One region of the Arthrobacter sp. MDT2-3 genome, then DNA from elsewhere that is predicted to be linked to it. Evidence: riboswitches for the same ligand, from Rfam matches in the RefSeq annotation. Region 1 holds a riboswitch; each other region holds the start of a gene.

Region 1 (3,703 bases):
AAGGCGGTATCCGGCCGGGTGCGGCTGTGTCGCTGGAACGGGTGGGTGACTACATCTCGGTCCGGGTTCCGGGTATCGAAGGTGCCTTGGAGCTGCCTCCGGAAGTTGCCGCCCATGTGTTCGTGGCGATCCGCTGAAAGGCAAAGAGCGGACGCCATACTCCGTGTGAACTGCGTTACGCAAAGATAACGGAATTGTTACTTTCGGGCTTAAGCATCTATAGTTGAACCAAGCGTTGATATTAAAGCGTTACCTGATCTGGAGCCGAGCTCTGCCAGCGGATCAGGAGCACGAGTCGTAACTGGCAGAGGCGGGGGAACCACAAGCGGCAGCGGGGGACTGCCTTGGGGTGAAGTCCGTCAGCAGCAAGCCTCTTCCAGTGAAGGATTCCTCCGGGGATATCTCTGTGCCGAAGCTTGCTTACGGCGGACCGGGTCTTTGTACTCTCTGACCCGAATCCGACAGCTAACTTCGCAGGCTTTCCAGAGAGGAACCCTTCTTGACCATGCAGAATTCCAGGGGACGCCGCCGCGCGGCGGTCCCTGCTTCGACACCGCGTGTTGTCGAAGTCATCACCTCGGAACGCCCCCGCGATCCGCACCGTGATGCGCGCCGCCGTCGGGGTCCCTTCCGCCAAATTACTGAATTCGCCGCTGCCAGCGGCATCGGCCAAAAGGCCGGCATCGCCCTGGCCGCCACCGGACTGGTGCTCACCGTGACCGTGCCGGCCACCAGTCCCGTGATGGCCACGGATGCCTCGGGATCCACTCCTGTCGCCGCGTCCGCTGTTGTGCCCCAGCCGCAGGTTTCCGCGGAAGCAGGTGCCCAGATAGACTTCAGCCGCTCTGCTGTGGTTACCCAGGCAGACCCGGACGGCAAACTGAAGCAGCTGCTCAGTGCCCAGTCTGCCGGTGCCATCACCCGCGCCGCTTCCGCAGGAAGTCTTGGCGCCCCGCTCGCTGCTTTGACCACTGCGTCGCCGTTCGGCTACCGGGTCAGTCCGATCACCGGAGGCTCCGGCGACTTCCACCGCGGACAGGACTACGTAGCCCAGTGCGGCACCTCTGTTCTGGCCGCAGCCACTGGAACGGTCACCTTCGCCGGCTGGCACCAGTACGGCGGCGGCAACCGCGTCGTAGTGGATCACGGCAACGGCCTGGAAACCACTTACAACCACTTGTCGTCCTTCAGCGTCAAGGAAGGGCAGACGGTGTCCCGCGGGGACGTCGTGGCCCTCAGCGGGACCACGGGGGCTTCCACCGGGTGCCACCTCCACTTTGAGGTCCAGGTCAACGGCGAAGTTGTTGACCCGACCGGTTGGCTTTAGTCAAATGACGGTGAGCTATCACTTGGTGTTGACATGCCGTGACCTGAATGTGACATTCTTCCAAAACTGCTGTACCGTCTAACTCGCGTCAACTTTTCCGAAGTTGACGCTCTTGTGCGGATTGCCTAACTCTGCCACCGCTCAAGGTCCGTTCGCATTTCATCGTCTGGCAGGGGCGGGGGAACCAATTTTGGCCTTCAGCTTTTTGAAGGCCTTGGGGTTAAGTCGCAAAAGCTTCCCAGGAAGCCGCGCGGCCGGGTGACTCCCATCCGAATCCGACAGCTCACCTCGTAGGCATTGGGAGAGGCTACCTTCGTGTCTTCACGCCATAATTCTGCGCGCCACCGTGCGCAACCGGTTCGTACCAACCCCCTGGACTCCATGTCCAAGGCTGTTAGTGCCAATGCCGGGACAGTAGGTCGCCAGGCTGCAGTCATCGCAGCTGCCTCGGGCCTCATCCTGACCATGGGCCTGCCGGCCAATGCAGCGGACACCACCGCTGGTGTCTCCGCTTCCACGGAATCCGGATCGGCACAAAGTGCCCTCGCTGTCACGGCGGCGCCCACGGCTACCGTCTCCTTCGAGCGCCCCGTGGTCAAGACCACCCCGGCACCCGTTGTTGAGCGGGTAGTTGCGCAGTCCACGGACTCAGACGATGAGCAGGGAGTGACCACCGCTTCCACCGCGTCGGCCGACTCCGTTGCGGACAAGGCCGTGGAGACAATTGCCTCCGCGTCCACTTCCGGAATTGCGGGCCTCGCCTACACCGGCATCGGCCGTCCGTACGTTTGGGGCGGCACCACCCCCAACGGCTGGGACTGCTCAGGCTTCACCCAGTGGGTCTATGCCCAGGCCGGCATCAGCATCCCCCGCGTCAACGCGTGGACCGCAATGAAGCCCACCTCCACGCCGCAGCCGGGTGACCTGGTTATGCAGAACGGCGGCGCGCACGTCGGCATCTACGTCGGCAACGGCATGATGATCAGTGCCCTGAACCCCTCCCAGGGAACGCTGCTGCACTCGGTAGCTGCTACCGGCTCCTCAGCATTCTTCACTATGAACTAGTTCTTCGACCTCACGGTCCAAGGGCTTTTTCTTTGCCCAAACAGCTCTTCGCTAAATCACCACACATCCCCGTTCGGGACGTGCCGGCGTACCCCCAAGATGCCGGCGCGTCCAAACACCTTTGGCTGCCCACATGCGGCTTTGAAGGAAACGAAAGAGAGAACTGATGACTACTCGTGCAACCGCACGGCACCGCGCCGAGGCCACCAAGACCAACTCGCTCGCCATCATTGCCAAGGCTGTCGGCGACAACGCCGGCGGTGTAGGACGCCAGGCAGCCGTTATCGCAGCCGCTTCCGGCCTGGTCCTGACCAGCGGCCTCGCGGCGAACGCTGCTGACGCCAACGTCCAGCGTGACTCAGCTCCGGCCTCCACGCTGGAAGTCGAATCAACGGTTGAGGCTCCGATCTCCGCTGCGTCCACCATTGCCATCTCCTTCGAGAAGCCTGCTGTGACCACCACGCCGGCTCCCGTTGTGGAAGCTCCGGAGCCCGAGGTGGAGGTCCAGGAAGCCGCTCCGGCTCCTGCTCCGGCCGCAAGGACCGCCGCTGTTGCGAAGGTGACCGCTACAGCTCCGGCTGCAGCAGCCCCCGCCGCTCCTGCCTCGGCAAGCGGCAAGGGTGCAGCTATCCTGTCCGCAGCCTACGCCCAGCTTGGCGTTATGCAGGACTGCACCATGCTGGTGACCAACTCGCTGGCTGCCGTGGGCATCAACTTCCACGACTGGCCTGCAGGCTACCTCTCCTTGGGCCGCACCGTGAGCGCTGCTGAAGCCCAGCCGGGCGACCTGATTTACTACGCCGATGGTGGCTCCGGCATGGCCCACATAGCTGTCTACGCCGGTAACGGCCAGGCAGTGCACGGCGGCTACAACGGTAACCAGACCGTAGTCTTCAGCGCCAACGTTGGTTCCGGCCCGGTGTTCATCCGCGTTAGCTAATGCTCTCCGGCCTCGGATGCGCGTCTGATCCCTAAACAGGACCCCTGCCCTTGCGGCGGGGGTCTTGTCTGTTAACTCCCGGCATGGTGTTGACTCCCGGCAAGCTGCGAGCAGCGAACTGGGCAAGATGCGGGAGTTCACGAATTCCGGCCGGACACGGCACCGCGTGCTCCAGCAATTAGCTGATAGTGCACTTCTTTGTTTACTCTTGTGGTGTCGATCCATAGCCCGGACATGCCGAGGGCAGCCGGCCCTCGTGCCCCTGACGGGTGCGGCCGTGAAGAGGTACGTGCATGCGCACTCTCGTTCTGAATGCTGGATATGAACCGCTGGCGGTTATTACTTTCCGCCGGGCGCTGGTGCTTGTGCTC
Region 2 (3,703 bases), on a different contig from region 1:
ACCGGTGGAGGACCTGGCAGACGGGGAACTGGTCTACAGCGGCCCCAACGTCATGCTCGGTTACGCCGACCACCCCGGGGACCTGGCACTCGGCCGGGAAGTCCGCGAACTGCGCACCGGAGACCTCGCCCGCCGGCACCCGAACGGCCTGTACGAGGTGGTGGGACGGCGCAGCCGGTTCGTGAAAATTGTCGGCCTGCGCGTGGACCTCGGCCAGGTGGAGCGGATCTTCGCCGACATGGGAATCACCGCAGCCGCCGCCGGCACCGACGACCGCCTTGTGGTCGCCGTCGAAGGCGGGCACGACGGCGGTTTGCTCGCCAAGACCCTGGCCGGCACGCTGGGGCTGCCGCGCACCGCCGTCGTGATCCATGCCGTGGAAGCCCTCCCGCGCCTGACCACCGGCAAGGTGGACTACCCGGCCGTCCTGGGACTTGCCGCTCCAGCGCCCGCTGCTGCGGGTGCCGTCGGTACCGCCCGCGCCGCAACCGCCAAGCCGGCACCGGAGGGCCCAACCCCCGCCGGCAACCCCGACGACATCCGAAGCATTTTCGCCGAGGCCCTGGAATGCCCCGTTGTGGGAAACGACGACACGTTCGTCTCCCTTGACGGCGACTCGCTGTCCTACGTGGCGGTCTCGGTTCAGCTGGAACGTGTCCTGGGACAGCTTCCTTCCGACTGGCACCTTTTGCCGGTGCGGGAATTGGAGCGCCGCCGGAAGCCCAGGCGGCGGAGCCCCTTTTCCTTCCTGGAAACCTCGATTGTGCTCCGGGCCGTCGCCATCGTGTGCATTGTGGCCACGCACGTGGAGCTGATCATGTTCCAGACCGCCCACCTGCTCTTCGTGGTGGCCGGCTACAACTTCGCACGCTTCCAGTTGGCGGACCAGCGGCTCCCGCGGCTGCGCCGCCAGCTCCGCGGTGTGGCCCGGATAGTTGTGCCCTCCACCGCTTTTATCGCCGTGGCCTACGTGCTCACGGACCGCTACAGCGTTGCCAACATCTTCCTGTTGAACGCCATAGTTGGGCCCGAGCAAGTAACCACGCAGTGGCATTTCTGGTTTGTGGAACTGCTGGTGTACATCCTGTTGGCCGTGGCAGCGCTTATGGCCGTGCCCTGGGTTGACCGGGTGGAGCGCCGTGCGCCGTTCGCTTTCGCCGTGGGGCTGGTGGCCATCGCGCTGCTCAGCCGGTACGACATCGTGGATCCTGGCCTTCCCAAGCCGCCGCCCGTGTTCTGGCTCTTCGCGCTCGGCTGGGCGCTCGCCCGGGCCCGCACACACTTCCACAGGATTACTGTCTCGGTCATCACCCTGATGACGCTGCCGGGGTTCTTCGGCAGCACCGTCCGCGATGTCACCGTCGCTGCAGGCATTCTGCTGCTGGTGTGGGTGCCAGCCCTGCCGGTGCCGGCCGTCCTGCGCCGGGTCATCGGCTGGCTGGCCGCGGCGTCCCTGTATATCTACCTCACCCACTGGCTGGTCTACCCGCTGCTGCTTCCCATCAACCCGGTCCTTGCGGTTGCCGGGTCCCTCGTGCTGGGGATGGGCTACTGGGCACTCTGCAGGTGGTTGCCCACTACGGCGGCCTTTAAATCAACGGGGCGATGCTTCACATCGTTGCTACGCCCCGTTGAACGGGAACGATTGACGTAAGTCCCAGCCCGAAGTGCGTTATGCAAATGTGACAAATGGGGCTGTTGTGACGTAGGGTCTGAAGCCGTGCCCGTTTCTCCGAATGCGGCACTCCTGAGCAGACTTGCCTAACTCTGCCGCTGCCCGGGATCCGTTCGCAAAATCGTCCGGCAGAGACGGGGAACCCAATAACGGCCTGCTTCCGGCAGGCCTTGGGGTGAAGCCGTGCCTGGTGCCTTTCGCGCATCACCACGGCCGGGTGTCTCCCATCCGAATCCGACAGCTAACCTCGCAGGCAGTGGGAGAGGCTCTTTCATGCCCAATGGCAAAGCTCACGGCCGCCGCCGCGCGGTCCCCGTCCAGACCAGCCCCCTGGCGGTCCTGTCCAAATCCTTCGCCGGCCACGCCGGCGGTGTAGGCCGTCAGGCCGCCGTCATTGCAGCCGCTTCCGGCCTCGTCCTGACCAGCGGCATCGCCGCCCAGGCAGCAGACGCCCCAACCCAGCGCGAAGCCGAGCCGGCATCGAACCTGGAAGTCGCCAGCCAGGTACAAACCCCGCTCAGCGCAGACGCCACAGTGCAGATCTCCTTCGAGCGTCCCGCCGTCAAGACCACGCCTGCCCCCGTCGTCGAAGCACCCAAACCAGTCGTCGTCGAGGCCCCCAAAGCTGCCGCTCCTGCCGCTTCTGCCGCCGTCAAGACGCAGGCCGTTGCGCCGGCCAAGGCCCAGGTAACCGTCACGCCCGCCGCTCCCGCTCCCGCTCCGGCTCCTGCCCCGGCAGCGGGAGGCGTAAATGCCATTATGGTGTCCTCCGCTTACGCCCAGATCGGCATGATTCAGGACTGCACACGACTGGTCGAAAATGCCCTGAATGCTGCAGGGATTCCTGTCGGTGACCTTGGTCCGATGCAGTTCATGAACTACGGCACCGTCGTCACTGATCCCCAGCCCGGTGACATGGTTGTCCAGTCCGGCCACGTGGGCATCTACGTCGGCAACGGCCAGGTCCTCAGCTCCGGCCTGAACGGCAAGAACGAAACCGCCGTCCACCCCCTGACCTGGATGACCTCCAAGGGCGCCGTCACCTTCGTCCGCGCAGGCAAATAGAAACTACTGAAGGCCGGTGAGTCAATGCCTTGGGGGCATTAACTCACCGGCCTTCAGCATGCCCTCTGCACATTGGAGCACTGCCATTTCCGCCGGATCGCGTGGTTATGTTGCCCCATGCCTTCCCGACCTTCGGCCGCGGACTGAGTTCCGCCGCGTACGCGAAGCAACCAAGATGCCGCCTGCTGCTCCCGCAACTCGACTCAGCGCCTGGTCTCATACCTGGTCAGGACCACACCGTCGGGAAACTTCCGGGTCTCCACCAGGTTGAGGTTCACCCAGTTGTCCAAGGCTGTGAAGAACGGCGTGCCGCCGCCCACCAGGACCGGATGGGTGACCATCATGTATTCGTCGATCAGTCCGGCCCGCATGGCCGCCGCGGCGAGTGTGGCACCGCCGATGTCCATGAAGCCGCCGTCATCCGCTTTGAGCCGGGTGATCTCGGTGACCGCGTCGCCGGTGGCCAGGCGGGTGTTCCAGTCGACCGTGCTGGGCGTCGAGGAGAACACCATTTTCGGCATGGCCCGCCAGCGGCGGGCAAACTCGATGTGCGCCGGCGTGGCGCCGGGCTGCTGGTCGGCCGTCGGCCAGTGGGAGCTCATCGTCTCCCACAGTTTGCGCCCGTACAGCGCCAGGCCCGTCGCCCCCACCCGGTCGGACCACCACTGGAACAATTCGTCGCTCGGGACGCTCCAGCCGAGGTCGTCGCCGGGCGCGGCGATGTAGCCGTCCACGCTCACGTTCATGCCAAAGGTCAGGTTGCGCATGGCGACAGTCTCCCGCGCGCCGGTATTCCTTGTACAGACCAGCACGGAGCGGTACGGATCGCAGCATCAATTTCCGCGGAGGTGGTTGGTGGCTGCTTCCTCATTGGACTTCAACTCGGTGCTGTTAGCGGCGGCCCAATTCGCCAGCAGCTGCAGCCCGTCGTTGGACGCGGAGCCTGGTTCCGCGGAGAAGACC
Region 3 (3,703 bases), on a different contig from region 1:
TCCCGGCTCCGCCTGCTCAATCTGTATTGGCGACGGGCTTACGGAGGCGCCTCCCGGCACCGGCTCCAACCTTCAACTGGTGGTCAGCGACATTAATGCCGCGCACCAGCAGCTCAAGAGCAACGGAGTGGACGTCAGTGACGTGGACGTGCAGGATTGGGGCCACTTTGTGTACTTCGCCGATCCCGACGGCAACAGGTGGGCGGTCCAATACATCCCCGGCCGCGGCGCCTGACATACCGTAAGCGGCAACGGGATAGTGGAGGCGCAGCGGTGATCCCCCGAGCGCAGCGCCTAAGGCACAATGGGGACCGTGAACGCCTCCACACCGGCTGCTGTCCGGACCCTGACCTGCCGCGCCGTCCTCTTCGACATGGACGGCACCCTGGTGGATTCCACGGCAGTGGTGGAACAGGTCTGGGGTGAATTCGCGGCGCGCTACGGGCTGGACATCGAGGAAATACTCCGGACGTCGCACGGCGTCCAAGCCGGCGATACCGTCCGGCGTTTCGCGCCGCCCGGGGCGGATGTGCTGGCGCTGACAGCGGAACTGGGCGCCATGGAACGCCTCCGGACCGAGGGCATCCTGCCGCTGCCCGGAGCCGCCCGGCTGCTGAGCACCCTGCCGGCGGACGCCGTCGCGCTGGTGACATCAGCTGACCGGGTCCTTGCTGACATCCGGATGGGGGCAGCGGGGCTGGCCATGCCGGCCACCGTCGTGACGGCCGAACTGGTGACCCGGGGCAAACCGGATCCCGAGGGATACCTGAAGGCCGCTGCCGGTCTCGGCGTGGATCCCTCCGACGCCGTGGTGTTTGAAGACGCTCCCGCCGGCATTGCGGCCGGGGTGGCCGCCGGTATCCCAACCGTAGCCGTGGGGCCGAACACCGGGCCGCTTCCGGCGGGGGTCCTGCATATTCCTGATTACGGTGCCGTCGCCGCCCGAGTGGACAAGGACAAGGAGGGCCGGACGGTCATTTCTTTCCGGCTTTGAGGTCCGCCACCTGGCAATGCGTCGCGACCTGGTCTCGGGAGTTTTGGCTTCGCCCAGCGGCTCCACGTACCGCCGCTGGGCGCTGTAGCCCAGGGTCGCGTAGAACTCCTGCGCCGCCGGCTCCGCAGCCATTGCAGCGGCAAGATCCTCAGGGACCTCAACAATCCGGGGTTGCGTGTCCAGTTCCACGTCGGCCCGGTCCTTCAAAGGTGTGGGACCCAGAAGCTGCGGGATCCAGACGTGCGGGGCTGATTAGTACGCCGCCCGTGTTGCAGAGCGGGTGTGCCCGTACTGTCTAGTACCAGTTATTCGACAGGTGGAAGTTCAGGGCACCGCACGGGGACTGGTAACGCTCCTGGATGTAGTTCAGGCCCCAGTTGATCTGCGTGCGGTAGTTGGTGAGGTAGTCCGCACCGGCGCTGGCCATCTTCTCAGCCGGCAGGGACTGGACGATGCCGTAGGCGCCGCTGCTCGGGTTGGTGGCCGTGGTGGTCCAGTCCGATTCCTTGTCCCATAGGGTTACCAGGCACTGCATCTGGTCAGGAGCCCAGCCGTAGTTCGCCAGCTGGCTGGCGGCGTAAGCCTGGGCGCCGGCGGGATCGTTGACCGCGACGGCGGGCGCAGGCTCGGGCGCCGGGGCCGGAGCAGGCTCAGGTACTGGAGCCGCCTCGGGAGCGGGTGCCGGAGCGGGCTCGGGAGCGGGTGCCGGTGCAGGCTCGGGAGCCGGCGCAGGGGCGGGCTCGGCCGCCTGCGGGGCTACAGCTATCTCCGGAACGGCGGGCTCAGGCGCGGGATTTGAGGTAATCTCGCTCTTCTCGATGCTGAGGTTCGACTGCGCCTGGGCGGCCTGCGTCTCGGTGGCCGCTACGCGGATGCTGGTTTCCGTAGCCTGTCCCGCAGCTCCCACTCCGACGAGGAGTGCGCAGGATGCGGCCACCACGGCCGCGCGCTTGCCGAAGGAAGGGATTTTGCCGGCTTCCGGTCCGGCGAGCGGTGCAGGCCGGGTTTTCGGACGTGGTTTTACCAGGATTTTGAACATGATGGATCGCCTCTCACACCTGCGGAGTTAGCTGTCGGGTTCGGATGAGGGCATCCGGCCGCACGGAAAGATCACGTGCTGGCTTAACCCCAAGGGCAATCAGTGCCCGGGACGGTGGGTCCCCCGCCTCTGCCTTTGTTCAAAGGGAATCCGGGAAGTGGCAGAGCTTGGCGTCATCCGGATATGCGGCTCGAACACGAACTGCACCCAATCGACGGTACAGGAGTGCAGCGCGTAAGTCACATTTTGGTAACAGAGATCACGACGGCGGCGCGTCGCCTTGCTGCTAGCGCCACCTCGAGGGGAGCTGTAAGGCGAACTGTGTGCGCCCCGGTTGTGATGTCACCGTTACCCTTCCTCCGTGGGCTTCCACAATAGATTCCACGATGGACAACCCCAGGCCGCTGGTGCCTTCGGCTGCTGCAGTGCCCGCCCCATCTTCCGCGCCCTTCCGCGCCGCGTCTGCGCGGGCGAAGCGCGAAAAAACATGGTCCACAAACTCGGCCGGGATGCCGGCGCCGTCGTCCGTTACCGTTATCAACGCGGCACCTCCAGCGGTCTTTCCCACGCCGGTAACAACAGTGGTGCCGGCAGGCGTGTGTTTGCGCGCGTTGGAAAGCAGGTTCATCAGCACCTGGCGCAGCTGGGAGGCGTCACCGGTGACCACCACGGGCTCATCCGGAAGTTCCAGCCGCCAGTTGTGGCCCGGTGCCATCACCTTTTCATCGCTGACGCTTTCGACCACCAGCTGCGTAAGGTCCACCTCGCTGAGCTTCAACGGCTGGCCCTCATCAAGCCGGGCAAGCAGCAGCAGGTCTTCCACTAAGGCAGTCATCCGCTCCGACTGGCTCTGTACACGGGCCAGGGACTTTTGGCCGTCCGGGGTGAAAGACTCCGTCATCCTCATCAATTCGGTGTAGCCGCGGATGGCGGTCAGGGGAGTGCGCAGCTCGTGGGAGGCGTCGGCCACAAACTGGCGCACCTTCGTTTCGCTCTTCTGGCGCGCCTGCAGCGCGTTTGCCACGTTGTCCAGCATGAGGTTGAGCGCGTGCCCGACGCTGCCCACTTCCGTCCCGGGATTGGAGTTCGACGGCGGTACGCGCACCGCGAGCGCCACCTCGCCCGCGTCCAGGGGCAGCTGCGATACCCGGGTGGCAACCTCCGACAGCTGCTCGAGAGGTTTCATGGTGCGTCGGATCAGGACCGTGCCAACTAATCCGATCAAAAGCAACCCGCCAAGCGAAACGACCGCAAAGGTCCACACGAGGGAGGCAAGCGTGCTTTCTTTGGCAGCGAGGGGGAGTCCCGTGACCAGGACATCGCCAAAGGTGGTCTTCACCGCCAGCAGGCGGTAGCCACCGTTCGAGAGGGTACGGTCCACGGGCTCCGCATCTGTCGCCAGTGCCAGCAGCGTCTGCTTGTCCTCGGCGGACAGGGCGGAACGCGTGGTGTCCGAGGTGAGGAATCCACCACTGTTCACCTGGCCGTTCAGGATGCGGGCGTTCATGGTTCCCACGCTTTGGCCGCGGGCGTCCAAGGGGTCCCTTCCGTTGGAGCCGCCCATGGGAGGGCGGCCCGGATTGTTGGACCGCTCTGCAGCTTGGCTTAGCTGTTCGTCCAGCTGGCGGGTCAGGAACGCATCCATGGAGGCGTAGCTTGCAACGCCCACG
Region 4 (3,703 bases), on a different contig from region 1:
CCCCGAGGGCGTACGTCTCCTCCTGGGCAATCACGTCCCGGAGGGATCGACGCCGGTTGCGCAGGCGTATGCCGGCCACCAGTTCGGCGGCTACTCGCCACTCCTGGGCGACGGGCGTGCCCTTCTTCTCGGCGAGGTGACCGACGCGGAGGGCAGGCTCCGGGACGTCCACCTGAAAGGTTCGGGCCGCACACCATTTGCCCGCGCCGGGGACGGCCGTGCCGTCGTCGGACCAATGCTGCGGGAATACCTCGTCAGTGAGGCGATGCACGCACTCGGCATCCCCTCAACACGTTCCCTTGCCGTGGTGGGCACCGGCCGCCCCGTACGCCGCGACACGATGCTTCCCGGGGCCGTGCTGACAAGGGTAGCCAGCAGCCACCTGCGCGTGGGCAGCTTCCAGTACGCAAGGGCCACCGAAAACCTGGACCTCCTGCGCCGCCTGGCCGACCATGCCATAAGCCGGCACTACCCTGATGCCGCCAAAGCAGAAAACCCCTACCTCGAGCTCTTCGAACGGGTGGTGGCCGCCCAGGCATCACTGGTGGCGCAGTGGATGCTGGTGGGATTCGTCCACGGCGTGATGAACACGGACAACATGACCATCTCCGGAGAAACCATCGACTACGGGCCCTGCGCTTTCATGGACGCCTTTAATCCTGCCGCGGTCTACAGCTCCATTGACGTCGGCGGGCGTTATGCGTACGCCAACCAGCCGGTCATTGCCGAATGGAACCTGGCCCGACTCGCCGAGGCCATGCTGCCGCTTTTCAACGAGGACCAGGAACAGGCCGTGGCCCCTGCCGTCGAGGCACTCGGCAAGTTCCGCCGCCAATACAGTGACGCATGGTTCTCCGGCATGAAAACCAAACTCGGTGTGGCGGAAGCCCCAGCGGGAACCCCTGAGGCTGAAGAAGCCTCGGAGGTGGTGGACGGGCTGGTGGCACTCTTGAGGGACGGACCAATCGACTACACGTCCTTTCTCCGGAACCTGGCCCACGCGGCAAGGGGAAATGACCGCCCGGCCAGGGGAATGGTCCTTGACCTGGCTGCCTTCGACGCGTGGGCGGAGCGGTGGCGTGCCCTGCAACCCGACGCCGGCATGATGGACCGGGTCAACCCCGCCTACATACCGCGCAATCACCTGGTGGAGGAAGCGCTCGCCGCAGCAACGGAGGGAGACCTTGGTCCTTTCAACCAACTCCTCGACGTGGTCCGTGACCCCTTCCACGAGCGGCCGGGGGTCGAACGCTACACCGAGGGAGCGCCGGAGGACTTCGGCAGCTACCAGACCTTCTGCGGCACCTGAGCACGCACGGCACTGAAGCAGCCACAGTATAAGCAGCCAAGGCACCTGCGGGCCGGCTGCCTGGAGGGCCGGACAACAAAACAGGGCCTGGCAACAACAGGCCCGGACAACAAAACAGGGGCGGCAGCCGGGAACAATCCCGTCTGCCGCCCCTGTTCGGGTGGTGTGACTACGCTACGCGGACGAAGGAAGCGCCGCTGAGCCAGCTGATGGAGTGGACCTCGGTCTTGAAACCGTCCACGCCGCCGCTGACAACCTGGCCGTTGCCGGCGAAGACGCCCACGTGGCCGGCGGTGATCACCAGGTCACCGGGAGCGGGGGTGCCCACAGTGGAGCCGTACTGGTAGAACTGGCCCGGGGCGAGGTCGCCAACGCCCTTGCCCACGGAGCGGAGAGCCTTCTCCACCATGGCGGTGCAGTCCTGCTGGACGCCCAGCTGGCCGTAAGCGGCCGCCAGGATGGCTGCGCCGGTGCCGGTGCCGGCGGCTGCCGGTGCCGGAGCGGGTGCTGCCGGAGCCGGAGCAGGCGTCGTGGAGGCGTAGGACAGGTTCATTCCGGTGTTAGCGGGAGCGGCAGCAACAGCAGCCTTGACGGGAGCCGGAGCAGCAGCCTTGGCGGGAGCCGGAGCAGCTGCAACGGCACCGGCACCGGGGATCTGGATCTGGTCGCCGGGGAAGATGATCGCGTCGATCGCCAGGCCGTTGGCGGACAGAACGTCATTCAGGGCTACACCGTTGGCGGCCGAGATGGCGCCCAGGGTGTCGCCGGAGACGACGGTGTGCACGTTGGCTGCAGCTGTTGCTGCGGGGGCAGCCACTGCAGCAGCAGGTGCTGCATAAGCCTGGGTGTTGGTGGTCTCAGTGGTGTCCGGACCGGTAACGCCTGCGTGGGCCGGGGCGCCTACACCGAAGGCAATGCCGGAAGCTGCGGCTACGGCGAGCGCCGGGCGGCCAAGCGACTTGGCTGAGACAGCCAAGCCCTCGAGCGCGATGGAGCGGGCCGGAGTCGCGCGGTGACGGGCGGTGGTGGAATTTTTTGACACGGTTGATCGCCTCTCCCATGCCTGCGGGGTGAGCTGTCGGGTTCGGGTTGGAGATACCCGGCCGGCAGCGACTCCGCACGGAACGGAGGCGCTATCGACTTAACCCCAAGGCCTCGTAGGAGGCCGCGGAAACTTGGTTCCCCCGTCCCTGCCAGCTGGAAACGATTGAATCCCGGGTCAGTGGCAGGGCTCGGCATACTGACGGGAATGTCCCGTCTGAGAGGGACACCTGAAGACCATAACCTGATTCCGGACCGATTGTCACATTTGGGTAACATACGAGGTGTTCCTATCGTATTTAGCAATCGAATAGACTCATTTGCCGCATCCGGCTGACCACCCGAAATAGGCGCGCCGCACATCTGGCCGTGTTGTTTGTCACAAACTGATAAAGGATCTCGAAAAGTGGCCGCGAACCTTGCCCGGAGGTACCGGACGGAGGAGGATGTTCGGCACCGGCGAGGAGGCATAGTGACCCAGCTAGGCAAGTATGAGAAATACCTGATCGAGGAATTTTTTGACGACTACCGTGCCGGCGCGCTGAGTCAGCGGACCTTCACCCGGCGGGTTGCCTTCATCACCGGCAGCATGGCAGCAGCAGCGGCGGCGATGCTGCTGGTGGGCTGTACGCCCAGTGAGGTACCGCGGAGCACCGACCCCATGCCCACCCCGGAGCCTTCAACATCTTCGGCCGCCGGCACTGCCGGTTCCGGTGCTGTGCCCGGGGCAAAGAGCCCGCTTTCCGTTCCGGAGGGTGCGCCAGGGATGACGACGGCGACCGTACAGTTTTCGTCCGGCGGAACCTCAATCAGTGCCTACCAGGCCAGGCCGGAGCGGGAAGGGCGCAGCCCTGCCGTGCTGATCTGCCATGAAAACCGCGGCCTGACACCCCATATCGAAGATGTGGCCCGCCGCTTCGCGAAAGCGGGCTACGCGGCCCTTGCCCTTGACCTGCTCAGCCGGGAGGGCGGGACTGCAAACATGGACCGCGACGCAGTTCCCGGTGCCCTCACCCAAGCCGGCGCCCCGCGCCACGTTGCCGACTTCGCAGCAGCACTGGAGTATCTCAAAGCCCAGGACTTCGTGGACGGCGGCCGTATCGCCATGACCGGCTACTGCTTCGGCGGCGGCATTACATGGCAGGCGGCCACCGAGCTGGACGGGTTAAAAGCCACCTCGGCGTTTTATGGGCCGGCCCCTGACCTGGCCAAAGTGCCGGACATCAGGGCCGCCGTTTTCGGCGTTTATGCCGAACTTGACCAGCGCATCACGGGCGCGATGCCTGCTCTCAAGGATGCGCTCGCAGCCACTGATGTTGTCCATCAGCTCACTGTCTACCCCGGCGTTGACCA

What was found. A riboswitch is a leader RNA that binds a small molecule or an ion and turns the genes downstream of it on or off. The one in region 1 is predicted to bind cyclic di-AMP.
Region 2: another riboswitch for cyclic di-AMP. It lies ahead of AC5RUQ_RS01285 (NlpC/P60 family protein); the one in region 1 lies ahead of AC5RUQ_RS20020 (C40 family peptidase).
Region 3: another riboswitch for cyclic di-AMP. It lies ahead of AC5RUQ_RS05295 (aggregation-promoting factor C-terminal-like domain-containing protein); the one in region 1 lies ahead of AC5RUQ_RS20020 (C40 family peptidase).
Region 4: another riboswitch for cyclic di-AMP. It lies ahead of AC5RUQ_RS19080 (LysM peptidoglycan-binding domain-containing protein); the one in region 1 lies ahead of AC5RUQ_RS20020 (C40 family peptidase).

The regions. Positions count from the first base shown of each region.
Region 1 covers NZ_JBNHFS010000009.1:52,981-56,683, forward strand. Annotated here, with positions in the region: gene AC5RUQ_RS20010 (iron-dependent transcriptional repressor DtxR) at 1-137, shown strand, start outside; cyclic di-AMP (ydaO/yuaA leader) riboswitch at 284-495, shown strand; gene AC5RUQ_RS20015 (M23 family metallopeptidase) at 506-1,327, shown strand; cyclic di-AMP (ydaO/yuaA leader) riboswitch at 1,456-1,638, shown strand; gene AC5RUQ_RS20020 (C40 family peptidase) at 1,709-2,392, shown strand; gene AC5RUQ_RS20025 (NlpC/P60 family protein) at 2,559-3,332, shown strand; gene AC5RUQ_RS20030 (HNH endonuclease) at 3,626-3,703, shown strand, end outside.
Region 2 covers NZ_JBNHFS010000001.1:272,459-276,161, forward strand. Annotated here, with positions in the region: gene AC5RUQ_RS01280 (AMP-binding protein) at 1-1,654, shown strand, start outside; cyclic di-AMP (ydaO/yuaA leader) riboswitch at 1,754-1,945, shown strand; gene AC5RUQ_RS01285 (NlpC/P60 family protein) at 1,949-2,740, shown strand; gene AC5RUQ_RS01290 (dihydrofolate reductase family protein) at 2,944-3,507, opposite strand; gene AC5RUQ_RS01295 (MmyB family transcriptional regulator) at 3,574-3,703, opposite strand, start outside.
Region 3 covers NZ_JBNHFS010000001.1:1,120,446-1,124,148, forward strand. Annotated here, with positions in the region: gene AC5RUQ_RS05280 (VOC family protein) at 1-235, shown strand, start outside; gene AC5RUQ_RS05285 (HAD-IA family hydrolase) at 305-994, shown strand; partial or broken gene AC5RUQ_RS05290 (hypothetical protein) at 1,064-1,126, opposite strand; gene AC5RUQ_RS05295 (aggregation-promoting factor C-terminal-like domain-containing protein) at 1,290-2,033, opposite strand; cyclic di-AMP (ydaO/yuaA leader) riboswitch at 2,039-2,199, opposite strand; gene AC5RUQ_RS05300 (HAMP domain-containing sensor histidine kinase) at 2,320-3,703, opposite strand, start outside.
Region 4 covers NZ_JBNHFS010000008.1:38,813-42,515, reverse strand. Annotated here, with positions in the region: gene AC5RUQ_RS19085 (protein adenylyltransferase SelO) at 1-1,309, shown strand, start outside; gene AC5RUQ_RS19080 (LysM peptidoglycan-binding domain-containing protein) at 1,479-2,351, opposite strand; cyclic di-AMP (ydaO/yuaA leader) riboswitch at 2,355-2,518, opposite strand; gene AC5RUQ_RS19075 (dienelactone hydrolase family protein) at 2,823-3,703, shown strand, end outside.